DNA from 3 places in the Paenibacillus sp. VMFN-D1 genome. Region 2 is predicted to be linked to each of the others. Evidence: riboswitches for the same ligand, from Rfam matches in the RefSeq annotation. Region 2 holds a riboswitch; each other region holds the start of a gene.

The links. Region 2 has a riboswitch for cyclic di-AMP ahead of C7820_RS29775 (TrkH family potassium uptake protein). Riboswitches for the same ligand answer to the same signal wherever they lie in the genome.
Region 1: it holds a riboswitch for cyclic di-AMP, as region 2 does, so the genes downstream of both, C7820_RS04435 (3D domain-containing protein) here and C7820_RS29775 (TrkH family potassium uptake protein) in region 2, are expected to answer to the same signal.
Region 3: it holds a riboswitch for cyclic di-AMP, as region 2 does, so the genes downstream of both, C7820_RS19400 (alpha/beta fold hydrolase) here and C7820_RS29775 (TrkH family potassium uptake protein) in region 2, are expected to answer to the same signal.

The regions. Positions count from the first base shown of each region.
Region 1 covers NZ_QRDU01000001.1:924,671-934,852, reverse strand. The annotation lists gene C7820_RS04460 (DUF4178 domain-containing protein) at 1-299, opposite strand, end outside; gene C7820_RS04455 (DUF350 domain-containing protein) at 349-753, opposite strand; gene C7820_RS04450 (PspA/IM30 family protein) at 864-1,532, opposite strand; gene C7820_RS04445 (NADH:flavin oxidoreductase/NADH oxidase) at 1,777-2,799, opposite strand; gene C7820_RS04440 (polysaccharide deacetylase family protein) at 3,071-3,913, shown strand; gene C7820_RS04435 (3D domain-containing protein) at 3,986-4,645, opposite strand; cyclic di-AMP (ydaO/yuaA leader) riboswitch at 4,649-4,801, opposite strand; gene C7820_RS04430 (amino acid ABC transporter ATP-binding protein) at 5,040-5,762, opposite strand; gene C7820_RS04425 (amino acid ABC transporter permease) at 5,749-6,408, opposite strand; gene C7820_RS04420 (transporter substrate-binding domain-containing protein) at 6,578-7,387, opposite strand; gene C7820_RS04415 (alpha-glycosidase) at 7,856-9,604, shown strand; gene glgA (glycogen synthase GlgA) at 9,717-10,182, opposite strand, start outside.
Region 2 covers NZ_QRDU01000006.1:244,864-255,045, forward strand. The annotation lists gene C7820_RS29770 (CPBP family intramembrane glutamic endopeptidase) at 1-1,391, opposite strand, end outside; cyclic di-AMP (ydaO/yuaA leader) riboswitch at 1,650-1,796, shown strand; gene C7820_RS29775 (TrkH family potassium uptake protein) at 1,864-3,204, shown strand; gene C7820_RS29780 (potassium channel family protein) at 3,292-3,963, shown strand; gene C7820_RS29785 (cation:proton antiporter) at 3,983-5,245, shown strand; gene C7820_RS29790 (LysR family transcriptional regulator) at 5,316-6,218, opposite strand; gene C7820_RS29795 (succinate dehydrogenase cytochrome b558 subunit) at 6,570-7,238, shown strand; gene sdhA (succinate dehydrogenase flavoprotein subunit) at 7,254-8,999, shown strand; gene sdhB (succinate dehydrogenase iron-sulfur subunit) at 9,016-9,780, shown strand; gene C7820_RS29810 (ion channel) at 9,949-10,182, shown strand, end outside.
Region 3 covers NZ_QRDU01000002.1:844,668-854,849, reverse strand. The annotation lists gene C7820_RS19440 (methyltransferase domain-containing protein) at 1-495, opposite strand, end outside; gene C7820_RS19435 (GNAT family N-acetyltransferase) at 956-1,423, opposite strand; gene C7820_RS19430 (VOC family protein) at 1,573-1,911, shown strand; gene C7820_RS19425 (MFS transporter) at 1,980-3,200, opposite strand; gene C7820_RS19420 (LysR family transcriptional regulator) at 3,384-4,262, shown strand; gene C7820_RS19415 (DinB family protein) at 4,321-4,833, opposite strand; gene csaA (chaperone CsaA) at 4,864-5,193, opposite strand; gene C7820_RS19405 (SDR family NAD(P)-dependent oxidoreductase) at 5,472-6,317, shown strand; gene C7820_RS19400 (alpha/beta fold hydrolase) at 6,479-7,294, opposite strand; cyclic di-AMP (ydaO/yuaA leader) riboswitch at 7,478-7,641, opposite strand; cyclic di-AMP (ydaO/yuaA leader) riboswitch at 7,729-7,916, opposite strand; gene C7820_RS19395 (hypothetical protein) at 8,400-9,029, shown strand; gene C7820_RS19390 (MATE family efflux transporter) at 9,070-10,182, opposite strand, start outside.

The DNA.
Region 1 (10,182 bases), on a different contig from region 2:
TCGTCCAGTTCGATTTCGGTTGGTACTTCGGCAGGATTGTCAAGCCGGCCGTCGATGGGAGCGTACAATTCATACTCCAAGGTCTCGCGCTCTTCAATATGAAGGTAAGCGATCGTGTTCCCGTCCCGGAGCGTGAGCAGAACGGCGTTTCTTCCGCGGTTGTGCACGCGTCCGATGACTTCGTATGTGACCAGCGATACCTCGCAAATATCTCCCGGCATCAGCGCCAGCATGCTTTTCTCCGGTTTCGGCGGTTCAGGCTTGGCAAACAGGTTGCCGATTCTTTTAAATACACTCATATGCTATAACTCCTTAGGTAATCAAACTTTAATATATATTGGGGTCATGCTACAGGCAGGCGGTAATGATGAGGGCGCCCACCAAATGGATCGTACCGGCAAACAGGCCGTAACCCACTTTGCCCTGCTGTGTACCTGTATCCAGGTCAAGCTTTGCCCACCATCTCATCAAGACGCGCACGATCGCTTCCAGCACGAGTAAGATCAAGAAGGAGACGATCGATACGACAAGCGCTTCCAGCAGGTTATTCGAAGTCCGAATCGAAACGGACAGAATGTAACCCTGGGACAGCAGCTTGATGACCAGGCGCGAGGTGACCGCCATGTTGCCCGCCTTCACTTCTTCAAAATCTTTGTACTTGGTAAACAGCGAATCCACAAACATCAAAATAAAGAGCAGGATCGCCCCGGAACCTGTCCATACCAGAATCCCTTTAATGATATTAAAATCCATCCACCTTAGCCTCCACATCTTCTCAACGTCTCACTCATACATAATAAAAGCGAAGGAGAAATATGACAAATGTTCCCCTTCGCTATTCATCATACCCGGTTTATGGCAGATTATTTGTTCTCGTACTGCTTCAAGAGCGCTGCCAGCTCATCTTCAACTTCTTTGTCCTTACCGAGCTGTTCGAACTCGTCGTCGAGCGATTTGCCTTTGGCGGACATTTCGTTGCTGGCTTCGGCTTGCGCCTCCATCTGCAGCATCTTCTCTTCCATCCGCTTCATGCCGTTCGTCGCAGAATGGGTGCTGAAACCGTTCATCGCCTTGTTGATTTCGGTTTGCGCTTTGGCCGCATTATAGCGGGCTACCAGCGTCTCTCTTTTGTTCTTCATTTCGGTGAGCTGCTTGCGCATTTCCTCAAGCTTAGCACGGAGATTGTCGGCGGAAGCCTTGTTCTGGTCGTAGCTTGCTTTGTATTCGTTCATTTTCTGCTCAGCCGATTTTTTCTCTTCCAGCGCACGGCGGGCCAGCTCAACGTTCTGTGCCTGGGCTGCGGTGTGTGCCTGCTGGGTACGCTTCTCAACGAGCGCCTGCTGCTCTTCGTACAACTGCTTGAATTTTTTCTCGATGGCGATTTGAGCGGCTACAGCCTTCTCCGCGTCTTCCAAATCTTCGGTCATATCACGGATGTATTGGTCCGTCATCTTGATCGGGTCTTCTGCCTTATCGATAATCGCATTAATATTGGACATTGTTAAATCGCGCAGTCTTTTGAAAATAGCCATGGTTTCTTGTTCCTCCTGAAAGGTTAATGTGTTCTTCTTGATACTCTTTTACGCAGCAGTTTTAGGACCGTTTCAAAAATCGCCAAAATTTTTTTCGGCTTTGTTCATCTTCCATAATATAGCAGCAACGAGCCTTCATTCAAGGCTATGTTTACCGTTTAAAAAAACGCGGGAGCGATCCAACCGATCTGACTCCAGCGTTTTGTTATGAATGTTTGATTAGCTTCATTTCCGCAATGCCTCGTTAAAAAGCGCGCAAGTACTGTTTCGGGATCTTCTGTTCTCCGTTCAGCTCTTGAGCCGCATGGAGCGCCCAGTAAGGATCCTTCAGCATGCCTCTGCCGACTGCGACCAGATCCGCCTTTCCTTCCAGCACCACCTGCTGCGCTTCCTCGTAATTTTCCAAGCGGCCGACAGCAATTACCGGCACATCCAGCTTTGCCTTCATTTGCTCCGCCAATTCCACCTGGTACCCCGAGCCGGCCTTCGGTCCGCCGTTCGATCCGATATGACCTTCACCGCCGGAGGAAATATGGAATACGTCTACACCCGCATCCCGGTATCGTCGGCAGATTTCCGCGCAGTAATCGACGTCATAACCGCCGTCCACGTACTCCTTGGCTGACACTCTCATCAGAACAGGCATGTCTTCAGGGACCGCCTTCTTGACGGCTTTCACGACTTCTTCTCCGAACAAAGCCAGGTCTTTTCCATACGCGTCGTCTCTTCGGTTGGTCAGCGGTGAATGGAACTGATGGATTAAATAGCCGTGAGCACCGTGTATTTCCACCGTATCAAAGCCGGCTTCCACAGCGCGCCGGGCCGCTTCCCCATAGGCGGTAACCAGACTCTGGACCTCTTCGGTGGACAAAGCTCTCGGAATTTTATATTTTTCGTCAAAACGGATAGCCGATGGGGCTACAGGCGGGTTCGCGTCTTCCGCCTTGCGGCCGGCATGGCCCAGCTGGATGCCGATCCTTGCGCCATAGGCGTGCACTTCGTCGACGATTTTGCGGTAAGCAGGGATCTGCCCGTCATCCCATATTCCCGTATCCCGGTTCGTAATCCGTCCGTCCGGGTGAACCCCCGTCATCTCTACGATAATCAATCCGGCACCGCCGACTGCGCGGGATACATAATGGACATAATGCCAATTGTTAGGGATCCCGTCCTCAGCCTGTACCGAATATTGGCACATCGGAGGCATAACAATCCGGTTTTTCAGAGATAATCCTTTAAGTACATAAGGTGTAAATAGATCTGCCATTGCTTCGTGTCTCCTTTATGTTGTATGTGATTAAGCCTATATGACAACAGGGTTATATGATTGCAGCGCCGCCGCTCATTGTCCATACCTCGCGGTTACGGCCAATGTGCAGCGACCGTAATCCATCAGTTCTATTATACACGCTTTGCCGAACGATATGAAAATGTGGCCCAGCATCTGATTTAAAGCAACATAATTGCATCAACTTATGGACATAACAAGGATAATCATGTTTTCGCTGTTTGTCCGCGGTGGAAAGGAGTCGAGACGGATGAAAAAGAAGCTGTTATGCGTATTGCTGTCTTCCCTGCTGATCTTGTTGTTGATCTGTCCTTGGCAGTCCGGGCGGCCGGCAGCCGCCGCTCAAGGCGGTGAACCCCCGGAACATCCGTCAGGTTCCGAACCTGCACGGGAAACCAGCAGCCGGGAGGCGAAAGAAAAGCGGAAGGAACAGCAGATCCTTACGCTCGGCCAGTTGATCAAAAAATATCCCGAAACGTTCAAAATTCACGGTCCGCGCGTCAAAGAGGTGGCCCTAACCTTTGATGACGTGCCGGATCCCAGGTTTACTCCTCAGATCCTGGATGTGCTCAAAGCCCATCATATTAAAGCCACCTTTTTTGTGATGGGCAGCCGGGCGAAGAAGCATCCCGAGCTGGTCGAGCGCATCGTCCGTGAAGGACATGTGATCGGAAACCACTCTTATAATCATCCCGTGTTTCACAAATTGGAGATGGACGAATATGTAGCCGAGATTAAGCGGACGGAGAACACGCTCTACGGCATCGTCGGCTATAAGCCCAAGCTGATCAGGCCCCCTTATGGAGACATCACGGAACGCCAACTACGCTGGGCCAAGCAGCAGGGCTACAAAATCGTAAACTGGAACGTCGATTCGCTGGATTGGAAAGGAATCGGCAAGGAAGCGGTCAAGCGCAACGTGCTGTCCACCGTTGGGCAAGGCTCGATCATTCTTCAGCATGCGGGAGGCGGAACCACATCCAATCTCAGCGGTACGATCGATGCCCTTCCGGACATTATTCGGACCTTGAAAAATAAAGGCTATTCATTCGTCACGCTGCCGAGGTTACTTCACGTTCCAAAAGACAAGTAACGCGCTGAGCGTACAAAAAAACCGGCTTGAGTACAAAAGCCGGTTTTTCCGTGTTGTTATGAATAGCATTGACTATTTAATGAAGTACAGCTCAACGTCCTGGAATCCGAAGGCACTGACGCTTTCCGGGCTGCCCGGCACGAAAATGTCGATGCGTTTCCCCTTAATCGCGCTGCCGGTATCCTTAGCTGTCGCTACGAAGGCTTTCTTCGGAAGGCCCGGGAAGCTGTGACCGGTAACGAGCACTTTCGTTCCCAATGGAATAACGGACGGGTCAACCGCGATCGTGCCCAGCTTCAGCGGGTTGCCGAAGTAATCCACTGCGCCCCACTTGCCGTTTTCGCTAGCTGCGGAAGAATATGCCGTGGCTCGGACGTCCAGCGTTTTGGAGTAATCGAAGGTTTTACCCCATGCTTCCACGACTTTGTCATTGCCGTTGACGTTCAGGGAAGCAGCCGTGATGATGGAGCCGCTGTCCTCTGCGGCAAATGCCTTGGCTGTGCTTGCTCCGGGAACGTTTAATTTCAGGCCCGGATAAATATTGGTTGCTTGTACATTCGGATTTGCATTCATCAGTTGATTCAAATTAACGCCATATTGTTTAGATAGTGTATAGAAGGTGTCTCCATCCTTCGCTACATGGACCGAGTCCGCAAACGTGGGTACCGACTGTACCGCCAGAGAAATGCCGATGATGGCTGCAAGTGTCTTGATTCCTTTAAATCTTTTCATGGTTCCTCCTTAAGTCGTGATGCCTGCGAAGTTAGCTGTCGGATTCGGATTGAGGAGACAACCCTACGCCCTGTTGGTGCGATTCACCCCAAGCGTACTATGTACACAAATTACATCCCCCGCACTTTACCTTAAAAGTTTCGGCTCAACAAATATATCACAATTTTGTAACCAGTGCTCATGAAAATGTTACCAATCCAAAACCTTTGAATGATCAGGCTTTATTTAGAGTTGTTAGCTGACTTAAGCAAGGGAGCAACGGCTCAATTCCTTTCAAAAAAGTTACAACTTCTTCATTCATTTTAACGATTTATTCATAAAAAGGTACAAAAAAAGCCCTGGATGAGTAATATTCTCGTCCAGGGCTTTATCATTTGTAGATGCAGGCTCTTGGTCAAAGGACCTTGCTCAGAAAATCTTTCGTGCGGCTGTTTTGCGGGTTACCGAACACTTCTGCAGGCGTCCCTTGCTCGACGATTTGTCCGCCGTCCATAAAGACGATCCGGTCGCCGACTTCCCGGGCAAACCCCATTTCATGGGTTACGATGACCATCGTCATGCCGCCCTCCGCGAGCTTCTTCATGACCTCCAGCACTTCGCCGACCATTTCAGGGTCCAGCGCCGAAGTCGGCTCGTCAAAGAGCATGACGTGGGGCTGCATGGCCAGCGCCCGCGCGATGGCGATCCGCTGCTTCTGTCCGCCTGACAGCTGGGAAGGATACGCATCCTTCTTGTCGGATAATCCGACCGTGCGCAGCAGGTCAAGGGCAATCCGTTCCGCCTCGGCCGGCGGCTGCTTTTTCACCTTAACCGGCGCCAGCATGAGGTTCTGCAGCACCGATTTATGCGGGAACAGGTTAAAATGCTGGAACACCATGCCCATTTTTTCGCGTGTGGCATTGATGTTATGGCGTTTGTCCGTAATCGGCTCGCCTTCAAACGTGATCTGTCCCCCTGTCGGGGTTTCGAGCAGATTCAAACAGCGGAGAAAGGTACTTTTTCCCGAGCCGCTGGGGCCGATCACGACGACGACCTCGCCTTTGGCGATGTCGATGTCGATCCCTTTCAGAATCTCCAGCTTGCCGAACGATTTGCGCAAATCTTTAACGCTGATCATCGGTATTCAGCCTCCTTTCAAATGCCCCCAGCAGCTTGGACAAGGTAAACGTCATAATGAAGTAGATGGCTGCAATGACCAGCAGCGGACTGAGGTAATCATACGTAATCCCTTGGATAGCCCCCGACTGGTACATCAAGTCGGTGACGCCGATAAACGATACGATGGATGATTCCTTGATAATCGTAATAAACTCATTGCCAATGGCCGGCAGCACGCTTTTTACAGCTTGGGGCAGCACGATGTACCGCATCGTCATGCTGCGCGGCATTCCGAGGGAACGGGCCGCTTCCGACTGCCCCCGGTCCACCCCCTGGATTCCGGCACGGAACACTTCCGCAAGGTACGCGGAGCTGTTAATGGACAGCGTAATTGCACCGGACTCGATTGGCGTAAATTTGACCCCGAAGGCCACGAGGCCGTAGTGAATAATAAACAGCTGAACAACCATCGGGGTACCGCGGAGAACTTCCACCCATACCGAACCGATCAGCTTCGGCAGCCACAAGCGGGACATCCGCAGCAAGGATATAATAATGCCCAGCACGAAGCCGCAGATGACGCCGATGGCCGCCAGGAGCAGTGTATACTGGATACCTGTCGCAAAATACGTCCGGTATTCCCAAAAAACGGAGAATATATTCATAAAGACCCAAGAACCTCCTTTGTCATCATACCTGCCTGTCCCATCCTTTCCCTGTATACAACAGATCGCGACATTTTTGAAACAAGGTACCCATCATTGAACAGAAAAAATAGCGAATTCGCTTCGCTATTTTATCCGACGTATAAAATGAGAACAGACAGCTTAACCTCTATTTCTGTGCAGCCAAATCGCTCGCTTCGGCAACGTACTGCTCAATCTTGTTTTCGGATTTCAGACGGTCCAGCGTTTTGTTGATTTGGTTCACGAGCTCGGTGTTGCCTTTTTTGATCCCGATCGCGTAGCCGTCTTCCTTATAATCAGGAACCGCATCCGCAATTACCAGACCTTTGACGTTCTTGATGTATGCCTCGGCAACCGGCTTCTCCATGATGGAGGCATCCACGCGGCTCGAGTTCAGCTGCAGCACGATGTCGGAAATTTTGCCCAGACCGGTGATCTTCGCGCCCGGAATCGTCTTGGCGATGTCCTCCTGGATGGAACCCTTCTGAATGCCGAGCGAAGCTCCTTCAAGAGCTTTCATCGTGCTGTATTTGTCTTTGTCAGCCTCTCTGACGACAACGGCCTGCTCCGCCTTATAGTAGTTGTTCGAAAAATCGATTTGTTTTTTGCGTTCTTCGTTTGGTGTAAGCCCGGAAATGACAAAATCTACACGGCCGGTGGACAGCTCGCCGAGAAGCGCATCAAAGCTCATGTCCTTGACTTCAAGCTGCGCCCCCATGTCTTTGGCGATTTCCTTGGCGATTTCGATATCGAAGCCGACGATTTGGTCCTTGCCGTTCACCATTTTATGAAATTCGTACGGCGGGAAGTCCGCGCTTGTTCCAAGCACGATCGTCTTGCCGCTGGCCGGCTGTTCGCCCGCTGCCGTGCCGCCCTCAGTCGAAGGTTTGCTTCCGCATCCGGCAAGCAGGGAGCCTGCCAGCAGAATGCATGCCGTTAGAATACCCCATTTTTTCATATCTATCTCTCCTGTCCATTTCAATGATACTTATTGTTGTTCAAAGGCATGATCCGTATCCGGCTCAGCCCGAAAAACCACGGTTCTAATCATACAATAAAAATGCATGATTATGCAATGACATTTTCATACAGTGGTCAATACATTTCAAAATAGCCAGAATAAGGCGGATTACAGCTTTTTAATCCCATTTATTCCTAGTTCTATTGTTTCTTTTAGTCACCTTCACCTCTTTTTCGGAATAAATATGTATTTACCGTTTCAAAGCCCTTCTCCTTCCTCATATCGATGCATAAATCCCTTCAAAAACCTGCACCCTTTGAAAGAAACGCTTCTTATTATTTAATTACACGCAATGGGGACTCCTACGCAAAAGGTTTACCGAAACGTCAGAATACGGCGGCAGCCATGGTTCATCATTCCGGGAATGAGGTATTAAATAGCTAGATATTTAGTGGAGGTGTAGTCATGCTGCTGGAAGCTTTATACCATGTCCCTCGGGACAAATGGGCCTATGCATACGATCCGAAGACGATACATCTGCGTGTCCGCACCAAACGAAACGACGTGGATACGGTAGTTGCGATGACCGGAGACAAATACGACTGGGATTCGACCTATTTTGAAATTACGATGGAAAAAGCCGCGACCGACGATATGTTCGATTATTGGGAAGCTGCCGTACTGCCTAAATACAAACGCCTTAGCTATGCGTTCCGGATCACTTCCGGCAAGGAAACGATTTACATGCTCGACAACGGGCTGTACCGAAATTGTCCGGCGCCGACGGGCGGCTATTACGAATTTTCTTACATACATGAGATCGACGTGTTTAAGGTGCCGGATTGGGCAAAGGATGCAATTTTTTACCAAATTATGCCCGAACGTTTTGCGAACGGGGATCCAAGCAATGATCCGAAAGGGACACAGCCTTGGGGAGGACAGCCGACAACGGACAATTTCTTCGGCGGCGACCTGCAGGGCGTCCTGGATCATCTGGACGACCTGCTCGATCTGGGCATCAATGCGATATATTTCACACCTTTGTTCACGTCGCCGTCGAACCATAAATACGACATCGTCGATTATAAGCAGGTTGATCCGCATTTTGGGGATAACGAGCTGCTCAAGCAGGTCGTGGAAGCCTGTCACAGCAAAGGGATCCGCGTCATGCTCGATGCCGTGTTCAACCACTGCAGCGAACAGTTTCCACCGTTCCAGGACGTCCTTAAGCATGGGGAAAAGTCCAAATATGCCGATTGGTTTCATATCAACCAGTTTCCGGCACGGGTTGAGAACGGGATCGCCACGTATGACACGTTCGGCTTCTTCGGCAATATGCCAAAGTTCAACACGGCCAATCCCGAGGTGAAGCAGTATTTGCTGGACGTTGCCGAGTACTGGATCAAGGAAATCAAACTGGACGGCTGGAGGCTGGACGTGGCGAACGAGGTCGATCACCATTTTTGGCGGGACTTCCGCATGGTCGTCAAAAACGCCAATCCGGACGCATATATCGTCGGGGAAGTGTGGAGCGATTCCTTGGCCTGGCTGGTGGGCGACCAGTTCGACTCTGTCATGAACTACCCTTTTGCCGACAAGGTGCTGGAGTTTTTCAACGGAGGCATGGACGGACTGACGTTCGCCAACAAAATGGGCACCATCCTGATGCGCTATCCGCAGCAGACGAACGAAGTGGTGTTCAACATGCTGTGCAGCCATGATACACCGCGGCTCTTGACGCGCGTCGGCAACGACAAGCGCCGGATGAAGCTGGCGGTCGTCTTCCTGTTCACGTTCATGGGGACGCCATGCATCTTCTACGGCGATGAGGTGGGCCTCACCGGAGGCGGCGATCCGGACTGCCGTAAATGCATGGAGTGGGATCCGAAGAAGCAGGACCGCGAGCTGTACGATTTTTACAAGCTGCTCATCGGTCTGCGCAAAAAAAACAAGGCGCTTCGCGAAGGCCGCTTCCGCTTTTTGAAGGCGGAACCGGGTAATCCCAACATCATTTACGAGCGCATGGACAGCCGGGTTCATTTCACCATCTGGATGAACAACACCGACAAACCGCAAGTGCTATCCCACCCGATGGTTACGAACGACTGGAAGGACGCCTTATCGGGCGACAAGGTGCCTACCCAGAACGGAACGATGAACGTCAGTCTGGACCCTTACGGGTATCGGATTTTGTACCGAAATCTCACCAAATAAATCGGTTTCTTCATAACGAAAAGCCTTCCGGAGTTCCGGAAGGCTTTTTCCAAATGGATTCTTGGCAGCTGTGGATATTACCACGGAGCCGGCCTGGACCAGCTCCTTTTGCTCAAACGGTGACGCGTTCATAAATGTCCATATACTCCTTGGCGGACATGTTCCAGCTGTAATCCCCGGCAAAGGCGTTCTTCACGATTTTGCTCCAATGCTCCGGCTGTTGGTAAAACGAAGCCGCACGGCGGATCGTATGCATCATGTCGTGGGCGTTGAACGCCGTGAAGCTGAAACCATTGCCCTCGCCCGTAAACTCGTTGTAAGACTGCACGGTGTCGTTCAGCCCCCCGGTCTCACGAACGATCGGGATGCTCCCGTACCGCAGCGCCAGCAGCTGGCTGATGCCGCATGGCTCGAACTTCGACGGCATGAGGAACATGTCGCTGCCTGCATATATTTTGCGTGACAGAGCGTCGCTGAACGTAATCTGCGCCGACATGTTGTCCGGATGCCGCCCTGCCGCTTCGCGGAACCAATGCTCGTAGGAGGAGTCGCCCGTGCCGAGCAAGACGAACTGGAAG
Region 2 (10,182 bases):
AAGGCCCAAATCAGCGTCGGTATGACGCAGGCGACAAATGTGTTCCTTACGATTTTCTTCAGCATCGGTATGCCGAACAGGCGGTACACGGCTTCCTCGGAGATGCCGGCCATCCAGGCCATGATCGGCAGCATCCACGGGTACAGCATGTTATACGGGGACTGCGAGGCGTCCGTCGTGGACCAGCTGTGGATCGTCCGGTCCAGGACGAGATAGATCACCGACTGCGCCCCCATCAGGATAAATGCCCACAAATACCCGGTGAACATGCTGTGGAGCACGTAACGCCCGTATCCTGGCTCTTTGGCGCGGGCCCAGGCGTTGTAACCGGCTTTGCGCCATAGTCCGTCCCCGCCGACCAGGGAGAAATACAGGAGCACCGTCATCGCTATGCTCAGGATCACCTGAATGACCATGGCCACGATCAGCCCGAACTGGGAGAAGCCTTCCGCTTCCAGCACCGGCAGCATGTTATAAGTCGTCAGCAATGAGACAACAAAATAAAACAAGGATAAAAACAGCCCGCGGGCAAAGGATGTGTACCGCCGCGTCAGCGCACTGTAAATGATGGCGAGAATGCCGAGGACGATCGTAAACAGTCCATATCCCAGCATGGTCAGCATTGTGGCGCTATTGGTCTGCTTCTCTACATAAGCCGTATGAGCGGATGGGACCGAAAATCCAGGGAGGAAGGAGTGAAGCTCCCCATCCTCAAAGGCAAACTTGAATTCCAGCTGCGATTCCCCGATGTGCGAGGAGGAGTCGGTATAGATCAATCCGGGCTCATCCTTGCCGCTCGATACTTTCAAGGAGCTTGTGTTGTAGCCCAGCTTCTGCAGCCAGGACGAGGCGATTTCCTCTTTATCCTCCAGCGTCATGTTTCCTTCGACAATTCTCAGTTTCTGCTTGCGCATCGTTTCGTTCGTTTCAGCCATCGCGGCCGCATACTTGGAATACGGAGGCGTGATGGAGAACCCGACCACCTTGCCCGTGTTCATATGTACGTCTACATTGACATATCCCTGATCGCTCGACTCGGGAAGCCGGACCCGGAACACGTCATAAGGATACTTCGGTTCGTATTTCTTGTTATATTCCGTAAGAAGCTTCTCTCTGGATAAATAACCGTAAAGGTCCGATTCCGACTGGTATGTGACAAGCGGCTTATCTGCAATGCCTGTTTGAATATTCAACCGGTCTGAGGCAAACGCTTTGGCGGCTGCTTCCGCCTCCGATTTACTGATGACCTTGGTCGTTTGCCCCTCCAGCGTCTCCGAGCTCGTCTGCGGAAACACTTGTACGAAAAAGAATAAAATAAGGCCGATGACTCCCAAAATGCCCAGCCATTTATAATTGGCCCTGATTTCCAGCGGCTGGTTTAACCGGTCCATGAAATCCCCCCTTGAATGTGATAAAGATACCATTCCCCCCATTACAGTACGGTAAACATAACATAGAAGATTCGCCCAAAACCAGTATACCCTGAAAATAGTGGTGAAAAAACGATGAAAATCAAGGAAAGCCATCGAAAAGAGAAGATAACCGCAGGCCGTGTCCACTTGCATTGCGAATCAGGCTGTTTTCCAACCAATTCATCAGAAAAAGGCCTTTGTGATGTCCCACAATAAAGATTATAATTTTGATGCAAATGAATAAGAACGCCGAATTTCTCATTGAAAACGGGGGAACCATTTTTTTGGGGTGAATTTCGTTGGGCGGTTTTGTCGTCCGCGAATAGGGCAACCTGTGCATGCCCGAATCCGTCAGCTAACCTCGTAGGCGTCGTGCATGCAGGAGCCAAACCGAAAGGCATTGGATTTCCGATGCTTTTTTTCTTTTGACTTTTTTAAAGAGGTGAATGTATTGATTGGTAAATGGAAGTGGTTCCGGCTGGCCCCTCCGCAAATATTAACTCTGGGTTTTGCGGCCATTATTTTGATCGGAGCCATACTGCTCACCTTGCCGATTTCGAACACGACGGGAAAGCCGCTGAGTTTTATTGATGCCTTGTTTACGGCAACCTCGGCGACATGCGTGACCGGTTTGGTTGTCAAAGATACGGGGCTATACTTCAGCACGTTCGGCCAGGTGGTCATCATGCTGCTGATTCAAGTCGGGGGACTCGGCTTTATGACGATGGCCACCCTGGTCGCTCTGGCTTTCAAGCGCCGGATTTCACTTCGGGACCGGCTCCTGCTGCAGGAAGCGATGAATCAAAATACGATGGAAGGCATCGTCCGTCTGATCCGGAAAGTCATATTTTTTTCGTTGGCGATCGAAGGCTGCGGAGCGCTGCTGCTCGCCATCCGGTGGTCGTTCGATATGCCTCTTGGAAAAGCAATCTATTTTGGAATATTTCATGGTGTGTCCATGTTCAATAATGCGGGATTCGACCTGTTCGGCCATTTTAACAGCCTGACGGGATTTGTATACGACCCGCTCGTCAATTTTGTCGTGATGTTTCTGATCGTATCCGGCGGTATCGGTTTTATCGTCATGTCCGACCTGGTAGATTACCGGGTAAACCGGAAGCTGTCACTTCATACGAAAGTGGTATTGTCCATGACCGGCGCCCTGATCGTGATCGGAGCAGTCGTCATCTTTATCTTTGAATTCACGAATCCCAAGACGCTCGGTTCCCTGAACTGGGGTGGCAAAATTCTCGCCTCGCTGTTCCAGTCGGTTACGCCGCGGACGGCCGGGGCGAATACGCTGGACCTGGCAAGTATGCGCCAGGCGTCGCAATTTTTTACGATCATCCTGATGTTTATCGGCGCTTCGCCGGGCTCCACGGGGGGCGGAATCAAGACTACGACGTTCACCATTCTCGTCGGTGCGGTGATTGCGATGATCCGCGGCCGCGACGATATCGTTTTGTACCGTTACCGTTTGGCCCAGGAGCGGATTTTCAAAGCGCTGACCATTACCTTCCTGGCCTTGTTCCTGGTGGTCGGCGTATCCATGGTTCTGTCTACGACAGAAGACAGCAGCTTCTTGATGATCCTGTACGAGACAACTTCGGCTTTCGGCACCGTAGGATTATCGCTCGGGCTGACGCCGCATTTGTCCTTGATCGGGAAAATCCTGATCTGTGTGACGATGTTTGCCGGGCGCCTTGGACCCCTGACCTTTGCCTATGCGCTCGGTCCGAAGAAGGGCAAGGAGCTGTACCGCCATCCCGAAGGCAAAATCATTATCGGGTAACCGTGGCTTGGATGAATCAACGTTTCAATTTTTCAAAGTCATCATATATAAAATCAACATTAAGGGATAAGGAGCATCTGGAGAGAAATGAAAACACAGCAGTTTGTCGTCATCGGTTTGGGGCGGTTCGGCTCAAGCCTGGCCATGGAGCTTATGGATTTGGGTTACGAGGTGCTTGGGGTGGATATTAATGAAGAAGTGGTCAATGATATGAGCGAGCATTTGACTCACGCCGTAGTGGCGGATGCAACCGATGAGGAGGTTCTTAAATCGCTGGGAATCCGTAACTTTGACTGCGGGATCGTGGCGATCGGGGACGATATCCAGATGAGCATCCTTGCCGCAATCCTGCTGAAGGAGCTCGGCGTTCAGACCGTGGTGGCGAAGGCCATCTCCATGCTGCACGGCAAAGCCTTGTCCAAACTGGGCGTGGACCGGGTGATCTTCCCGGAGCGGGATATGGGCATCCGGGTGGCGCATCAGCTCGTGACGCCGAATTTGCTGGATTACATTGAGCTGTCCAAAGAATACAGCATCGTGGAGATGACCGTACCGCAATGCCTGAACGGAAAGACGCTCAGCGAAGTCAATACGAGAGCCCGGTACGGTTGCAGCATCGTCGCACTTCATCGTCCTGAGGGAATCATCGTTGCGCCGACGGCGATGGACCAGCTGCATGCGGGGGATATCATGGTCATTATCGGCTCTAACAGCAATATCGACCGCTTCGAGAGCGAAGCGGTGAACGTCAAATCGTAAATCTGGAAGTGAGACAGACATGGAATCCCCGACGACCGAAATCATTCATCACATTTTAATACTGCTGCTGTTTATCATTGCCGTCGGCATGCTGTCCGGAAGACTGGCCTCCTGGCTCAGGCTTCCCGACGTTGCTGTGTTTATCGTGGCAGGCATGCTGCTTGGGCAGGGGCTGCATCTGATCAACGAGGCAAGCAGCTCGCTGATCAACCAGCTGATCCTCTCCGTCGGCTCGGCGCTCATTCTGTTTGACGGCGGCCGGAACCTGAAGCTGAGCGGGCTGCGGAAGGTATGGATCACACTCTCCATGCTGAGCGTTCCCGGCGTCATCGTCACGACCTTGATCGTCGGAACGGCCGTGCATTACCTGTTCGGGCTGGACTGGCTTTTTGCCTTCCTGGCCGCCGCCGTCATTGCCTCGACCGACCCCGCTTCGATCATTCCTGTGTTCAAGCAGGTAAAGATCAAGGAAAGGGTCCGGGAGACGGTGGAGAGCGAGTCTGCCTTCAACGACGCGACCGGCTCGATTCTGACCTTTGCGCTGCTGGCCGCGGTGACGGGCAGCGGTTCCTTACATATCGGGACGATGACCTGGGATTTCGTAAAAACCGCCGTCGGCGGCGTTCTCGTCGGCGCTGTCGTATCTATGATTCTTACGTATCTCGTTGCCCATTTCCGGCTTGGCGTTCTGAAAGACTACACGACGATCACGATGATCGTCGTCGCACTTTCTTCTTATTTAATAGGAGACCTGATTCATGTCAGCGGATTTATGGCGACCTTCGTGGCCGGGCTGATCTGGGGGAACGCGGATACGTTCGGGCTGTCAATGGACGATAAGCTGGAGGAGACCGCATCGTTTGCGGACAATACGAGCGTCATGATGCGGATGCTGATTTTCATCCTGCTCGGCAGCCAGGTCAACTTCCGGGTGCTTGGCGATTACTTCTGGCCAAGCCTGGCGGCGGTCCTGGTGCTGATGGTCATCGCCCGGCCCATCACGATTCTGCTCTGCGCACTGCCCGACCGCAAGGTCAAATGGTCCTGGCGTGAGCTGCTGTTCATGATGTGGGTCCGGGAGACCGGGGTCATTCCCGCCGCCCTTTCGGGCATGATCGCCGGCATGGGCGTAGCCCACGCCGATGTTATCTCGGCCGTGACGTTCATGGCGATCATGCTGACGATTCTGCTGCAGGCCAGCACCACGGGACTTGTCGCCCGCAAGCTGGGCCTTGAGGTCAAGGCGGAGCCGGCGGCTTCCAGGCCCATGGGGAAGAAATAGCCTGTAACATGATCCGAGCCGTCAGGAGCGGGGGAATCCCGTCTTGACGGCTCTTGATATGCGGCGCCCGTTACTCATCCCGGGTGCGGCCGAAAATCTTTTTCGTTTCTTCGATCCAGCGGCGCGCCCCGGCGCTCAGTCCCCCGTTTTCGGAGTAGACAAGCGAGGTGGTGCGCCGCGTTTCCTGCAGATCGGGAATATGAAGAATCGCCAGGTCGTTGTCGTCCAGCAGCTGACTGCGCAAATACGACTTGGGCAGCAGTGCCGCCGCCCTGCAGGCGGGCAGAAGCCGGACGATCGCTTCAAATGAATCCATTTCCATCCGGATGTCCGGAACGACGCCGGCCCGGTGGAACAATTCGTCTGTCAATTTCCGGTACCACGTTCCGGTTGAGAAAATAATCATCGGCAGGCCGTGAAGCATATCCATGCTCACGTTATCCTGGCCGCACAGCCTGTGATTGCGGGGAAGCACCAGCTCCAGGTGGTCGTCGAACAGCGGCGTGCAGCGCAGGCCGGGCTCTTCGATGGAAGAGGCGACGATGCCTGCGTCCAGCTTCTTGTCGCGGACGGCCGACACGATTTCGTGCGTTTTCCCGGTGACCAGCTTCAGCTCAGCGGAAGGGTGCTTCTCCATAAACGCGTTCACCAAAGGCGGCAGCGTCGTCTGAAGCGTGGTCAGGCTGGCTCCGAGCGTCACCGAAATTTGATCGTCCCCTTTGTACTTGGCGATCATCTGCATGAACTTCTGCTGCTGCTGCCGCTGCTCCAGGGCAAAGGTATAGGCCGACTGGCCGAAGGCCGTCAGTTCAAGGCGCTTGCCGCGGCGGTTGAACAGCTGCACGCCGAGCTCGTCCTCCAGCTTGGTAATTTTACGCGAGAGGGCGGGCTGGGACAAATTCAGCAGCTTCGAGGCCTTGTTCAGGCTCGACTGCTCCACCACCGTGGCGAATACATCCAGATCTTCAAACATGTCATTCATCTCCATGAAACTTTTGGACTGGGGCTGCTTGGGGTAAGATGGTTATAGGTGCGGTCTGTCTTCTGTGAAGTTACATCGACAATTGATTGGCTTTAGATATAAGAACGAATAGGCTACGGAGACAGAGCTTCCTTATATCGCAATAAAAACTTCCGCTAAACGCAGGTCTTATGCATTTACATTATAACGTTTAATAATTATATTGCAATTCCATTATAAGAAAAAAAAGAGTAACATGAAAAGTGCCACAAGTTGTTCACAGGTTAGAAAAAGGGTGGCAGAATGATGTCGAATAATGAATTATGAAAACGTTGTACTATGAAGAAAGGGGCACGTCAATTTATGAAAGGTTACTATGCCAGAAAGCTTCATTCGCTTCTTGGGGTCATTCCGCTCGCCTTGTTTTTCATCGAGCATGCCCTGACGAATTTTGGCGCATTTGAAGGAGGTCCTGAGCGGTTTAACGCTGGCGTCAAATTGCTGAACGACCTTCCGCTCATTTTCGTGCTGGAGTGGGTGCTGATTTATCTCCCGCTGATCTACCACGGCGTGTATGGGCTGTATATCGCGTATCAGGCGAAACCGAATAACGGACACTTCAATTATGAGCGCAACTGGCGTTATTTGCTGCAGCGGATTACCGGTGTCATTACGTTCGTATACATCATCTGGCACGTATTCGAAACCCGGTTCCAGATCACTCTCGGCAACGTGACCCACGAAGGGCTAGGCTCCCTTATGCATGATATCGTGACACAGCCGGTATTTTTCATCCTCTATCTGATCGGCGTCGTATCCGCGTCCTTCCACTTTGCGAACGGACTCTGGTCGTTCCTGGTCGCATGGGGAATCACGGTCGGGCCGCGCGCACAGCGGGTATCCTCGTATGTGTGCATGACGCTGTTCGTCTTGGTAGCACTGCTGTTTATTTTGTCCCTGGTCGCCTTCCGCAGAGCGGAATTCCAGGAAGCTTCGGTATGGATTGATACCGTGAAGTCAGTTTTAAGTTAAGGAGAGTGAGCAGGCATGGCAACATCTAATATTATTATCGTGGGCGGCGGTCTGGCAGGTCTGATGGCCACCATCAAGGCAGCGGAAGCAGGCGTCCATGTTCACTTGTTTTCTTTGGTTCCGGTCAAAAGATCGCACTCCGTGTGCGCGCAGGGCGGCATCAACGGTGCCGTCAATACGAAGGGCGAGGGCGACTCGCCATGGGTTCACTTCGACGATACCGTGTACGGCGGGGACTTCCTGGCCAACCAGCCGCCGGTCAAAGCGATGTGCGAGGCGGCGCCTGGCATCATCCACTTGATGGACCGGATGGGGGTTATGTTCAACCGTACGCCGGAAGGACTGCTTGATTTCCGCCGTTTCGGGGGAACGAAGCATCACCGTACGGCGTTTGCCGGCGCAACGACCGGACAGCAGCTGCTGTACGCGCTCGACGAGCAGGTGCGCCGCCACGAAACGGAAGGCCTCGTCACGAAGCATGAGCACTGGGAATTCCTGCAGGCGGTCATCGACGACGAAGGCATCTGCCGCGGCATCTGTGCCCAGGATTTGCGCACGATGGAGATTCATACATTCCAGGCTGACGCGGTTATTCTCGCCAGCGGCGGACCGGGGATCATTTTCGGCAAAACGACCAACTCGGTCATCAATACCGGCACCGCGGCCAGCGCCGTGTACCAGCAGGGCGTTCATTACGCCAACGGTGAATTCATCCAGATTCACCCGACAGCGATTCCGGGCGACGACAAGCTGCGCCTGATGTCCGAATCGGCCCGCGGTGAAGGCGGACGGATCTGGACGTACAAAGACGGCAAGCCTTGGTACTTCCTTGAAGAGAAATATCCGGCCTACGGCAACCTGGTGCCGCGTGACATTGCGACCCGCGAAATTTTCGACGTGTGCGTCAATCAGGGCCTTGGCGTCAACGGGGAGAACATGGTGTACCTCGACCTGTCCCATAAAGATCCGAAAGAGCTGGACGTCAAGCTTGGCGGCATTATCGAAATCTATGAAAAATTCGTCGGCGACGATCCGCGCAAGCTTCCGATGAAGATCTTCCCGGCGGTTCACTATTCCATGGGCGGCATGTGGGTCGATTACAACCAAATGACCAACATTCCAGGCCTGTTCGCAGCCGGCGAATGCGATTACCAATACCATGGGGCCAACCGTCTTGGAGCCAACTCGCTCGTATCGGCGATCTTCGGCGGCATGGTGGCCGGACCGAAAGCTGTGGAATACATTAAGGGAATGAAAAAATCCTCAGCTGATGTACCTTCAAGCGTATACGAACGCTATAAGAAGCAGCAGACGGACAAATACGAAGGCATCCTGAAAATGAACGGCACGGAAAATGCGTACGGGCTGCATAAAGAGCTCGGCGATATCATGACCGCCAATATGACCGTGGTCCGTTACAATAAAAAGCTGGAAGAAACGATCGCCAAAATCAAGGAACTGAAGCAGCGCTACAAAAACATCAACGTCAACGACACGTCGCGCTGGAACAATCCGGGCGCTTCGTTTACCCGCCAGCTGTGGAACATGCTGGAGCTGGCCGAAGCGATGACGCTGGGAGCACTGCTCCGCAACGAGAGCCGCGGGGCGCACTACAAGCCGGAATTCCCGGACCGCAACGACGAGGAGTTCCTCAAGACGACCAAAGCGACGTGGACACCGGATGGCCCGCAAATTTCTTATGAAGCAGTGGATGTATCGCTGATCCCTCCACGGATCCGCGACTACTCCAAAGACAAGTAAAGAAGGGGGATTTGACATGGCGGAAGCAACTGCATCTTCCAAAAAAGTGAAGTTTATCATAACCCGTCAGGACGGCCCGGACGCTGCTGCCTATACCGAGGAGTTCGAGCTTCCGTACCGCCCGGGAATGAACGTGATCAGCGCGCTGATGGAAATTCAGCGCAACCCGGTCAACGCCAAAGGCGAAAAGATCGCCCCGGTATGTTGGGAATCCAACTGTCTGGAAGAGGTGTGCGGCGCGTGCTCGATGGTGATCAACGGCAAGCCGCGCCAAGCGTGTGCGGCACTGATCGATAAGCTGGAACAGCCGATTCGGATTCAACCGATGAAGACGTTCCCGGTCGTGCGCGACCTCGTCATCGACCGCAGCCGGATGTTCACCGCGCTCAAGCGGGTGAAAGCCTGGATTCCGATCGATGGCACGTACGATCTCGGTCCTGGACCACGGATGCCGGAGAAGAAGCGCCAGTGGGCTTATGAGCTGTCCAAGTGCATGACCTGCGGCGTCTGCCTGGAGTCCTGCCCGAACGTGAACGACAAGACCGACTTTATCGGTCCGGCGGCGATTTCCCAGGTTCGCCTGTTCAACTCCCACCCAACGGGTGAAATGAACAAGGAAGAACGCCTGGAAGCGCTGATGCAGGACGGCGGCATCGAAGGCTGCGGCAACTCGCAGAACTGCGTGCGCTCCTGTCCGAAAGGCATTCCATTGACCACGTCGATCGCAGAAATGAACAAGCAAACCACCAAGCACATGTTCAAACAGTGGCTGGGTGTATAAATCATCGTTCATCATCATCCCCTTGTCAGCGGACAGCTTTTCGCGGCAAGGGGATTTTTGGTATACCTCGGTATGCGTCCAACCCTTGTGGCGGGGGTAATCTAACGATAAAGACTTCTAAAACTTTACAGGCAGAAGACGTGCAGGGAGAATGGAGGAGGATGGCTCATGTCTTGGTGGATGTGGGTGCTCAATATTTCCGGTTTGGTTGTCCTGATTGCGGTGTTTTACGGGTTGGAGAAAAAATGGACGAGCAAGGCGATCCTGCTTGGGCCAATTCTCATTTATGTTCTGGTCTCCCTGGAAGACCTGATCGGCTGGATCGACCTTGCCCGGGTCGTACCGGGAGCAGGCGGGATGCGGGCCTTGATTCTGATTTTCTGCCTGAGCTCGGTTATCTTC
Region 3 (10,182 bases), on a different contig from region 2:
CCTATACCTGAACGCCGCATCCGTTATCCTGATGGCAAAGACAGCCTCTCCCTGAACCAGATCGAGCCGAAACTCGAGCTGATGCCCGCCGCTGTGATCTTGTCTAAAATGCCGATAGCGCCGCATGATTCCCAATTCCGCAGCCTCTGACGCATCAAACCTGCTGTAGGTATGGTTTCCCGCTCGGCTGGCATTGACCTTAAAGCTAATCTTTTCGGAAGAATCCGGTCGGATCATGGATAAATCCAAACGGGAGATTTCTTGTTCGATATGGTGTAAATGCAATTTATGAGGACCCACCGGGAACCGGTGGATGAAACGATACAGATTGTCGGCAGTCCGCAGCGTCAAAAAATACTCTACTGGCAAGTCAGAGTCAAAATAAACCTTTCCCCTGGCCTTGTCCCTAATACGTACCCCGGAAATTTTAGCCTGCATTTCATCGGCGAGAATTTCTTCCAGCCCAGGCAGTACAGTAAAAAAGTAGCGCGGCATACATCGATCACCTCGTCATTGATGGTAAGCATAGAATGAAGCCCGCAAAGCGCGGTTTTGCTCCGGCGGCCGGTTAAATGTGTTTCGAACATTGGCCCCGGAAACAACAAAAACGCGAATGAACCAAAGTCCATTCGCGTCTTCTATGCAAAAAGGCACAGGCTGCCCCTAAGGCTGCCTGCATAAGAACGTGATTAAGGAATTCCGTTTCATGACCATTCACTGCATCTCCGGAAGCTGCATATCAAATATACCCAGCCCCTATCGGGATTGGATACCTCATGCCTCCGGCGAGCTATTCAGTTTAGTTCACTGAAAGAATGGTCAAGAAAACGGTCATCATCATCATCGTTCCAGCCTCCATCAATTACGAAATTTTCCCTATTATATTACAGACCGCCGGCTGGGGCAAGAGATCTGCGCGCCAACAAGCCTATCCCCCTTGCGGCCCTCAAGAAATTCAGGCTTTTGCGACCGGCAGGCTCCATACCTCTTCTCCCCCGTATACCGTCCCGGTTGGCGCAAAACCTGCCGACGCATACAGACGCTTGGCGACTCTGTTGTCCCCATGAACGGTCAGACGGATTTCCCTGCAGCGGTCCCACCGGCTTACGATCCAACGGATCATCTCCGTCAAGGCGGCCCGGCCGTACCCTTGGCCCTGGTAGCGTTCATCAATCAAAAAGCCGTTGATCCAGTACATATCCTCCGTGTTCTCTTCACATGCGTGCATTATAAAACCGACCATTCGCGGCCCATCGTATATGGCGAAAGGGATATAGTCGACATTGTCCCCATCGGGTTTAACGTAGACTTTGGCCAGCGATACAGCAACCGGCGGGGTGAAACCAACCTGTTCCTCCGCAGCCCTGAGGGAAATGGCTTCCTCCCAATTTTCCCTTGTCACCTTTTGAAGCTGAATTTTCATACCGATGCCTCCTGCCAGGTGACGGGTTTTTATCGTGAACCCCACCTCTTTTAACCCCCATTATACCGAAACCTTATCACTTGCATAAAGGTCATATAATAAGGGGGTAAGCAAAGAAAGTCATCCCATTTTGAAAGGACGCGGTAATGATGAAAATCAACCATTTGAATTTAACGGTGACCGATGTGGCGGCGTCACGGGCCTTTCTGGAAACTTATTTCGGACTGGAGTGCCGGGCGGCCCGCGGCGACAACTTCGCGGTGCTCTTCGATGATGACGGGTTTGTGCTGACGCTGATGAAGGGCCGTGAGGTGCAGTACCCCAAAACGTTCCACGTCGGCTTTCCCCAGCAGACCGAGGAGCAGGTCGACCGCATCAACCAAAAGCTGCTGGAGGACGGATACGACGTCAAGCCTCCGCAGCATGCGCACGGGTATACGTTCTACGTCGAGGCACCGGGCGGGTTTACGGTCGAGGTCCTCTGCTAAAGCCTGCCCCCATCCCGATCTATACTGCCAGCCGGCAGGCTGATGCTGCGTCATCGACGGCCCTTTCCTTACTCTGCCAAGGGAAGGGCTGTTTCCTTTTCCTTCGCCCGCTGCTTGTTTAGCGCCTTCGCCGCTTTAGGCTTCGCGGCCAGCTGCTGAACCCCCGCCATGGCCAGCGTGACGGCCAGCAGCACCGGGATGAGCAGCGTATAGCTGCCGGCAGCGTCGTGGATCACGCCAAGCAGCATCGGTCCCATCGCGCCAATCACGTATCCCACCGATTGGGTCATGGCCGACCAGGCCGTCGCGTGCTGAGCATCGCCTACCGCTTCGATCGGCATCATCAGATTGACCGGGAACAGCACGCCGGGGCCGATGCCGATCAGAATCGCCGCCAGCCACGGCGTCACGGACATCCAGAGCATCAGAAAGCCGGCGGACATCGACAGTGCGCCCAGCGCCAGCCAGAAGCGTCGGGAAGGCAGACGCCGGAGCAAGTGCGGAAACAGGAGGCCGACGGGAATCTGCGTCAGGGAGAACAGGACAAGCATGTTCGCCGCATAGGCTCTGCCGTATCCCATATGTTCCACAACCGGAGGCATCCAAGCCGTGACCGAAAAGAACAGAACAGCCAGCAGGCCAAAGGACAGCGTGAGAAACCATGCTTTGGCGCTGTTCCAGGGAAGTCCGGCCGCCCTTGCCGAGCGCTCCGCACGGGCAGGCCGACGGGTATGGCGGAGAACGGACCACCACCATACCGGCAAGGCGACGGCAGCGAGGATAGCCCAAACCGCCAGCGATTCCTGCCACGAATGGGCCCGGACCGATAAAGGCAGGGACAATCCCGATGCGAGCGCGGCTCCGACCGCCATGGATACGGTATAGAGCGAAATCATGACGGGCACCTTGGCGGGAAAATGCTGCTTAATGAACCCGGACAGCAGCGGACCTGCCGCAGCGATCCCGAGCCCGGACAGAACGGTGGTTAGCAGCAGGTATGCTGACGACCCGGTGAACCATCTCAGCACCGTACCGGCGCCGATGACCGCAATCGACCAGCCGATGACGCGCTCCAGCCCGGCACGCTGGCCCAGTTTGACCGCAAAAGCCGGAAATAAACCCATGCACAGCACCGGAATGGACGTAAGCAGACTTGCCGACAACGCGCTCATGCCCAAATCCCGCTGGATGGCTTGCAGCATGGGCGAGATGGAATTCATTGCGGGCCGCAAATTTAAAGAGGCCAAAATGAAGGCGACAGCCATCATAAACAGTGAAGGTTTTCTCATTATTTCTCTCTCCCTCAGATCGATTTGATCACATCTTAATGGGAGAGGGATCATTTATCAATTATATTGAAATTATAATAATAATTTGTTATACAAATGATAAATCCGTGTTTCCACACACTCAAGGGTTTACTTCCACTTCGGTACGCCGCGATCTATTGTTCATGAACAGGAGGAATTAACATGGAACTGAGACAACTGGAGTATTTCGTGGCCGTTTGCGAGGAGCTGCATTTTACGAGGGCCGCAGATAAGCTCGGCATCTCCCAGCCGAATTTAAGCCTGCAGATTAAAGCCTTGGAGGAGGAGGTCGGCATGCCCTTGTTTGACCGGATCGGCAAACGGATTGCGGTAACTGATGCGGGCTCGGTCCTGCTTAAGCAGGCAAGGGGAATATTTCAAAATTTGCAGAACGCCAAGCTGGAGATCGGCGAGCTTCGCCATCACCAGGGCGGTACGCTCGGCGTCGGCGTGCTGCCTTCCGAGCTCGATTTCCGCCTGACCCCGATGTTCATCGATTTCCGCAACCGGTATCCGAACGTCCGGCTCAAGATCGTCTCAGCCGTCGATGTAGCGGACCTCGTCCTTAGCACGGAAATCGATATCGGCATCTCGCTCAAGCCGCTTTACGACAACCGGCTGGTGGTCCGGTCCCTGCCCCGGGAGGAGTACGGCGTGGTGGTATCTGCCGAACACGAGCTGGCCGGCAGGGAGTCGGTCTCCCTGACTGAACTGAACGGCCTGCCGATCATTATGTATCCCAAGGGTTTCTGGGGAAGGGAGCTCGTCGAGCAATACTGCCGGAAGCACGGGTTTAACCTGGACATCGTCGTGGAAACGACGTCCAACCCTTCGCTCTTCCGCTTTGTCCGGGAAAACATGGGGGTTACCGTTCAGACGCCTACGCTCGTCGAAGCCATCGGCGATCCGAAGCTGCGGTTCCTCCCCATCCATGATGATCCGCCCTACAGGGAAATGAGCATCATTTACCGGGCGGATAAATATTTGGGCCATGCTGCGCAGGCTTTTATTCATCTTGCCGAGGAGCGCCTCAAATCATAGTGCGAGTTAGAGGCGCGCAGCATGGCCGGCAATCGGCCCAATTTTGACCCTTGGGAAGTTATATGTATCTTTCCTGGATCACATTATAATGGTGGATTTCATGTCCGGTCAGAATATACGCCCAAGCGGCGGCGGTGGATTCATAACCGTTCACGACACCTCTGCGGGTCCAGGCCTCGTCCGGAATGCTCCGCAGCAGCGTCAGCGTGGAGCGGCGCACGGCGGCAAAATCCTCGAGAAGCTCAGCGATGGAGAAACGGTCGAAGGCTGCGCCTTCCATTAGCACTTCCTCGTCATAGCCGGTCAAAGGCGTGGTGTCCCCCCTGGCGATGCGGAGCAGCCTGTAGCACATGATGCGCTCATTATCCGTGATATGGCCAAGCACCTCTTTCAAGCTCCATTTGCCTGGCGCATAGCGGTAATTCGCCTTTTCTTCCGTCAGTGCAGAATAAAACGCGGTCGTCCGGTTCAAAGACCCGTTCAGAATCTCCTCGAGGTTCCCTTCAGGTACGAGAGAGACATACTTGGCGAAACCTTCGTTGTAGTCTTCCTTTGTTGGGCGCAGAATCATCGGTATCCATCCTTTCATTTTGTAAAATGTTCAAGCAATGGGCGTGCCGTTGCCGACAGGCACATCAGGGGCCAGCAGCACCACATCGCCCTCTTCCGGAACTCCGCCGAGAACGAGCACTTCCGATTCATATCCGGCTATCCGCCGCACGGGAAAATTAACGACGGCGGCCACCTGGCGGCCGACCAGCTGCTCCGGGGTATACCTTCTCGTAATCTGGGCCGAGGAACGCTTGACTCCAAGCTCCCCGAAATCAATGCTCAGCTTGATCGCCGGCTTGCGTGCCTCCGGAAAAGGCTCCGCCTTGACCACCGTTCCGATGCGGATGTCCAGCTTCATCAAATCTTCGATGGTTGCCACAACTTTTCCTCCTTCTTATGCCATGATTGTATCTCTCCATTATATCCCTGCCTGTCAATGGCACAAGCACTTTCACCAACCTAAAAAAAGGCTGAACACCGCAGCCCAGATTCCCATAACGTATTTTATCGATATAGCCGCAACTAACAAATTAGCCATATGCCTAACTTTCAAGTGTGCCTTTTCATTGATTGCAAAAATCAATCGTTCATCCTCAAATACGACAGTTAATGACGTATTACTTTAGTATGATGAAATAAATAACTGCGAAGGAGTAGATGAACTTGAAGAGACTCGCTGGGAAAATCGCTCTCGTAACCGGAGGAAGCCGGGGAGCAGGACGTGGGATTGCCGTTGAGCTTGGGAAAGCCGGAGCAGTAGTTTATGTATCCGGAAGAAGTTTACGGGGTACGACTACACACGGTTTTCCAGGCAGTATCGATGAAACTGTGGAGGAGATTCGAAGTCATGGAGGAGAGGCTTACGCATGTCGTTGCGATCATACCCGTGATGAGGATACACAAGCTTTGATCGAGAGAATCCGACAGGAACAAGGACGGCTCCATATCCTAGTGAATAACGTCTGGGGACTGCATGACTTGGAAGTGAATTTACAATCCAAACCATTCTGGGAATATCCGCTGAGCATGTGGGATGCTATGTTTCAGAATGGAGTACGCCTACAAATAGCGACAAACCATTATGCGATCCCGCTTATGCTGGAAGCTGATTCTGGATTGATCGTACATACCACATTTCAGGACCAGGATAAGTATTTAGGAACTTTCTATTACGACCTCGCCAAAAATACCATTAACCGCTCAGTGCTCGGATTAGCTCACGATCTCAAAAGCACTGAAATAACCGTGGTAGCGGTCTCCCCTGGCTGGATGAGAACAGAACTGGTATTAAGGAACTTCGGTACAGATGAAGCTCATTGGAAGGAGGTTGAGGCTCTGAAACACACGGAGTCTCCGTATTACGTAGGGCGGGCGGTGTCAGCCCTGGCTGGGGATGATGAAGTGAAACTGAAAAACGGACTGGTATTACAGGTTGGTGATCTTGCCCAGGAATACGGATTCACCGATATTGATGGACGGTTCATCCCTCCCTTTTTAATATAATCAGTCTCATTGAAAAAACGAATACTCGCTAGAGCTCAGTTAACCGCCTTCTTATCGGGCGGTTAACTTGCTGCCTAATACAGCGAGTAGATCGTTTGGTTAGGGCCAGTGTGACTCAAGATGCGATTTTCTTTCCAGGAGGCAAATCCCATGACCGCGGGCTATCCTCCATAGGCTTCCCGGGTCCGGTAAATATGCTGGTCCATCAAAAAGTTCAGCAGCATGCGGTTGAATGCATGGGGCTGGCATAAATGGGTCGGGTACATCGCATCCTCGATCGTCGCCAGCTGCACATGCCGGAACAGGGTGGCCGCCCGCTGCATTTGCTTGACGAACCACTCGCTTTGGCTGCCTGCGACGCACAGTACAGGCATCGGCAGCCGCGCCAAATTGGCGGGCATCTCCATACGCAGCAGCTCCATGCGCTGCTTGATCGACTCTGTCGGCCGCTTGTGGTACAGCTCCTTGCGGAGGATGCTGTAGACCGGTCTCCACCGGTTATACGTCACCCGCAGCGAGCGGAGGAAAAACTCCGCAGGCAAATAATAAGACAGCCAGCTGCATGCCTCGCAAATATTCAGCAAATGGTTCTTTTTTCCGAAGCATCCCGCGAAGTAGCTATCTACGAGCACCAGGGCGCTGACCCGGTCCGGATGAAGGGCGGCAAACGTCTGGGCGAGCACGCTTCCGCTGGAACAGCCGACCAGCGTCGCCTGCGAAATATGCAGCTTATTGAGCAGCTCGCACAGATCGCTGCATTGGGTTTCCATAATGTGCCCGACCTCCACGTCAAGCTTCCCCGAATTGCCGTAACCCCGGAGGTCCAGCACGATTACCTTCGCCCGCTTGCTGAAATATTCGACCTGGGGCTCAAACATATGATGGGACGACAAATGCCCGTGAATGAACACGATGGGCGTGCCGCTGCCGTGAATTTCATAATATAACGTAGTTCCGTTTACTTGTATCTGGGGCACTTCAAGTTCTCCTCTCTCCCAAATAACCTGTTTTCTCTGTTTGTACAAAATCGCGGGCGCCGCCCGCTTGGGAATCCATGCTTCTCCTTTTTTAAACAACAAAAAAGAAGCACCGGAAAGAGGACACTCTTCCATGCTTCCAAATCCAAGGCTGAATAAGCCTTGCCATCTGCATGAATAACAGCTGCCTCTCTTAATACGCTTGCGTGGTTAGCTGACGGATTCGGGCCAAAGAGTAGCCCTACTCATCACTTTCGAGATTCACCCCATATGCCCGCAGCGGATGCTGCAGACACGACCGGTTCCCCCGCTTTCCGCCTTCGGCGGAAATTCAGCGAATAGACATATTCCATGTACACGCTTCATCCTTCAAAATGAGCGCACAGAAAAACACAGAGCAGATACCCTGTGTTGATGCGTCAAATCACAGTTTCCTCCGCTCTCAACTACGCTTACGAGGTTAGCTGACGGATTCGGGCCGTGAGAGTAGCCCTACGGAAACAGGTGTTATCCTGCCTCCGATTCACCCCTGCAAGCCGCAAGCCCCAGCATAAAGCTCCGTGGGACGAGGACTGCGATTGGTTCCCCCGCTTTTCATCGGAAAATTCAGCGTTCATCAAGTCGCAAATTTTACTCTATTGGATGATGAAATGAATATACGCCTGGGACGGCGAACTGTAAAGCAGGGAAACGATACGATTCCCTGCTTTATTTGGGGATCTGATGGGAAAACGGGTCCTAATCCGTAGGAATCATTGTTTTACGGCCTTTCCTACCGCTTTCCTTAGCTTTGCTGGATAACTGAAGGCGGGAAACCATTCAAATGGCTGAACCCGCCCATTGGATCGGAAAATAATGCCGGAATAGGGCTGAAGCCGCTAGGCTGAAAAAAAGCGGCTTTTTGCCGGGATTTTGGACTTTGCGCTGGAAAGATGCTGGTTTTGATCCGAAAAATCCGCCTCGTCTTCTTGCCAAAGATATCCCTTGGACGTATGATGCGGATAGTTTACCAATCGGACACATGTATGGAACCCTACTTGCCGTGACGATCCGGAACAAGATGGCAGGGAGTATACATGAAATCACGGTCAAGGAGGATGTCGCGATGAACCGGGCTTTGATCTCCACCATCGAACTGTTTGAAATCGATCTTCCAAGGTACCAGCACCACAGCCTGGGCTGGCTGGAAAACTGCCGGATCGGCATTATGAAGCTGCCTTACTCGGGAGAGGAAGGGCTTGCCGAGGGCCTGCTGTGCTCAGGCAAGCAAGCCTTCGATCTGGTACGGTGGGGCTGCCGCCTGCGTTATATTTGCGGACTGACGCTGGAAGAGGCCATCACCGCGACGGCCATGAACATTCTGAAGCAGCCGGACCACAATCAGTACCCGCTCGCGCTGATGGCGCTGCTTGATGTCAGGTCACGCTTGGAGCAGCATACCGCGCGCACAACAGCCGAACACATGGGAAGATCCCTTGATGCCGGCCTTCTCGAGCGGAACCGTACGGCTTACGCCGAAGGAGCTGCAGCATCGCTGCGCATCGGGGGAGGAACGTCGCTAGCGATCTCCGGCCTGACGGCTGACCTTGGTACGGAAGTCCAGGCGAAAGCTCCCGTCAACCGCCTCCCGCTGCTCGGCCGGGAGTTCCCGACGGATACCCGCGCCTTGATCCGCCGCTCCTCGGCATATCTGTCCCTGTTCGGCGCCAGCACAAAGAACCGCCACCCCGGATAATCCCCGAGTGGCGGTTTTTTTGTGCTGCCTGCGCGGGCGGCTACAGCGCCTGCTCCTCGCTGCGAAGCTGCACCAGCGCTTTTCGCTGCCAGGCCTTGCTCCTCCAGCGGACCCAGAGCAGGATGCCCCGCAGCCATTCGTCGGCAATAAACGCCGCCCAGATGCCGTACAGGCCGTATCCCCAATAGATGCCGAGCAGGTACGTCAGCGGCACGCTAAAGAGCCAGGTCACCGTGATGGACACGATCATGGCGGACCGGGCGTCGCCGGCGGCCTGCAGCGACCGTTCCAGGATGACGTTGAAATTGCGCCCCGGCTCCAGCAGAAAGCTCAGCAGCAGCAAGGCCGCTCCCATCGCGATAATGTCCGGGTCGGTCGTGAACAGCTTCATCAGCGGCTGCCGGAACAGCGTCAGCACGGCGACGGCCGCCAGCGTGATCAGCTCGCTGCGGATCAGATTCCGGATCACCTGCTTGTAGGCCTCTTCCCTCTGGCCCGCGCCGACCAGCTGCCCGACGATGATCTGCCCGCCCCGGCCCAGCGAGACAGCCAGAATCATGACGAAGAACATGATGTTCTGCGTGTAAATTTTCGTTGCCAGCACGCTGGCCCCAAGCGACGAAATAAAGGCCGTGGTCACAAACTGGTTGGCGGAGTAAGACAAGGACACGGCCGAGGACGGCACGCCGACGCGCAGCACCTTCCCGATATGCTCACGGCTCCACACGAACAGGTCGTTCCAGCGGATGTAGACGCCCGCCGCCTTGCGGAGCAGCACCAGATTGACGGCCAGCCCGACGCACTGGGCAAAGGCGGTGGATATCGCCACCCCGACGACGCCCAGCTTCGGAAAGCCTCCAGGGCCGTAAATAAACAGGTAATTGCCGAAAATATTCAGTACGTTCATGCCGATTGTGACGACCATCGTCTGCCGGGTTAATCCATGAGATTGAATCATGGCCGTGACGGCGGTCAGCAGCGCCTGAATGACCAGGGCGCCCCCGGCGATGAGCAAATACTTCTCCGCCTGCCCGAACAGGGAAGGATCGAGGTCGAATATCCGCAGCAGCGGCCCGCTGAGCATCATGACGATGACGCTCACGACCAGGCCGAACAGGAAGTTCAGCGCCAGCGAGGAACCGGCCAGCCGGCC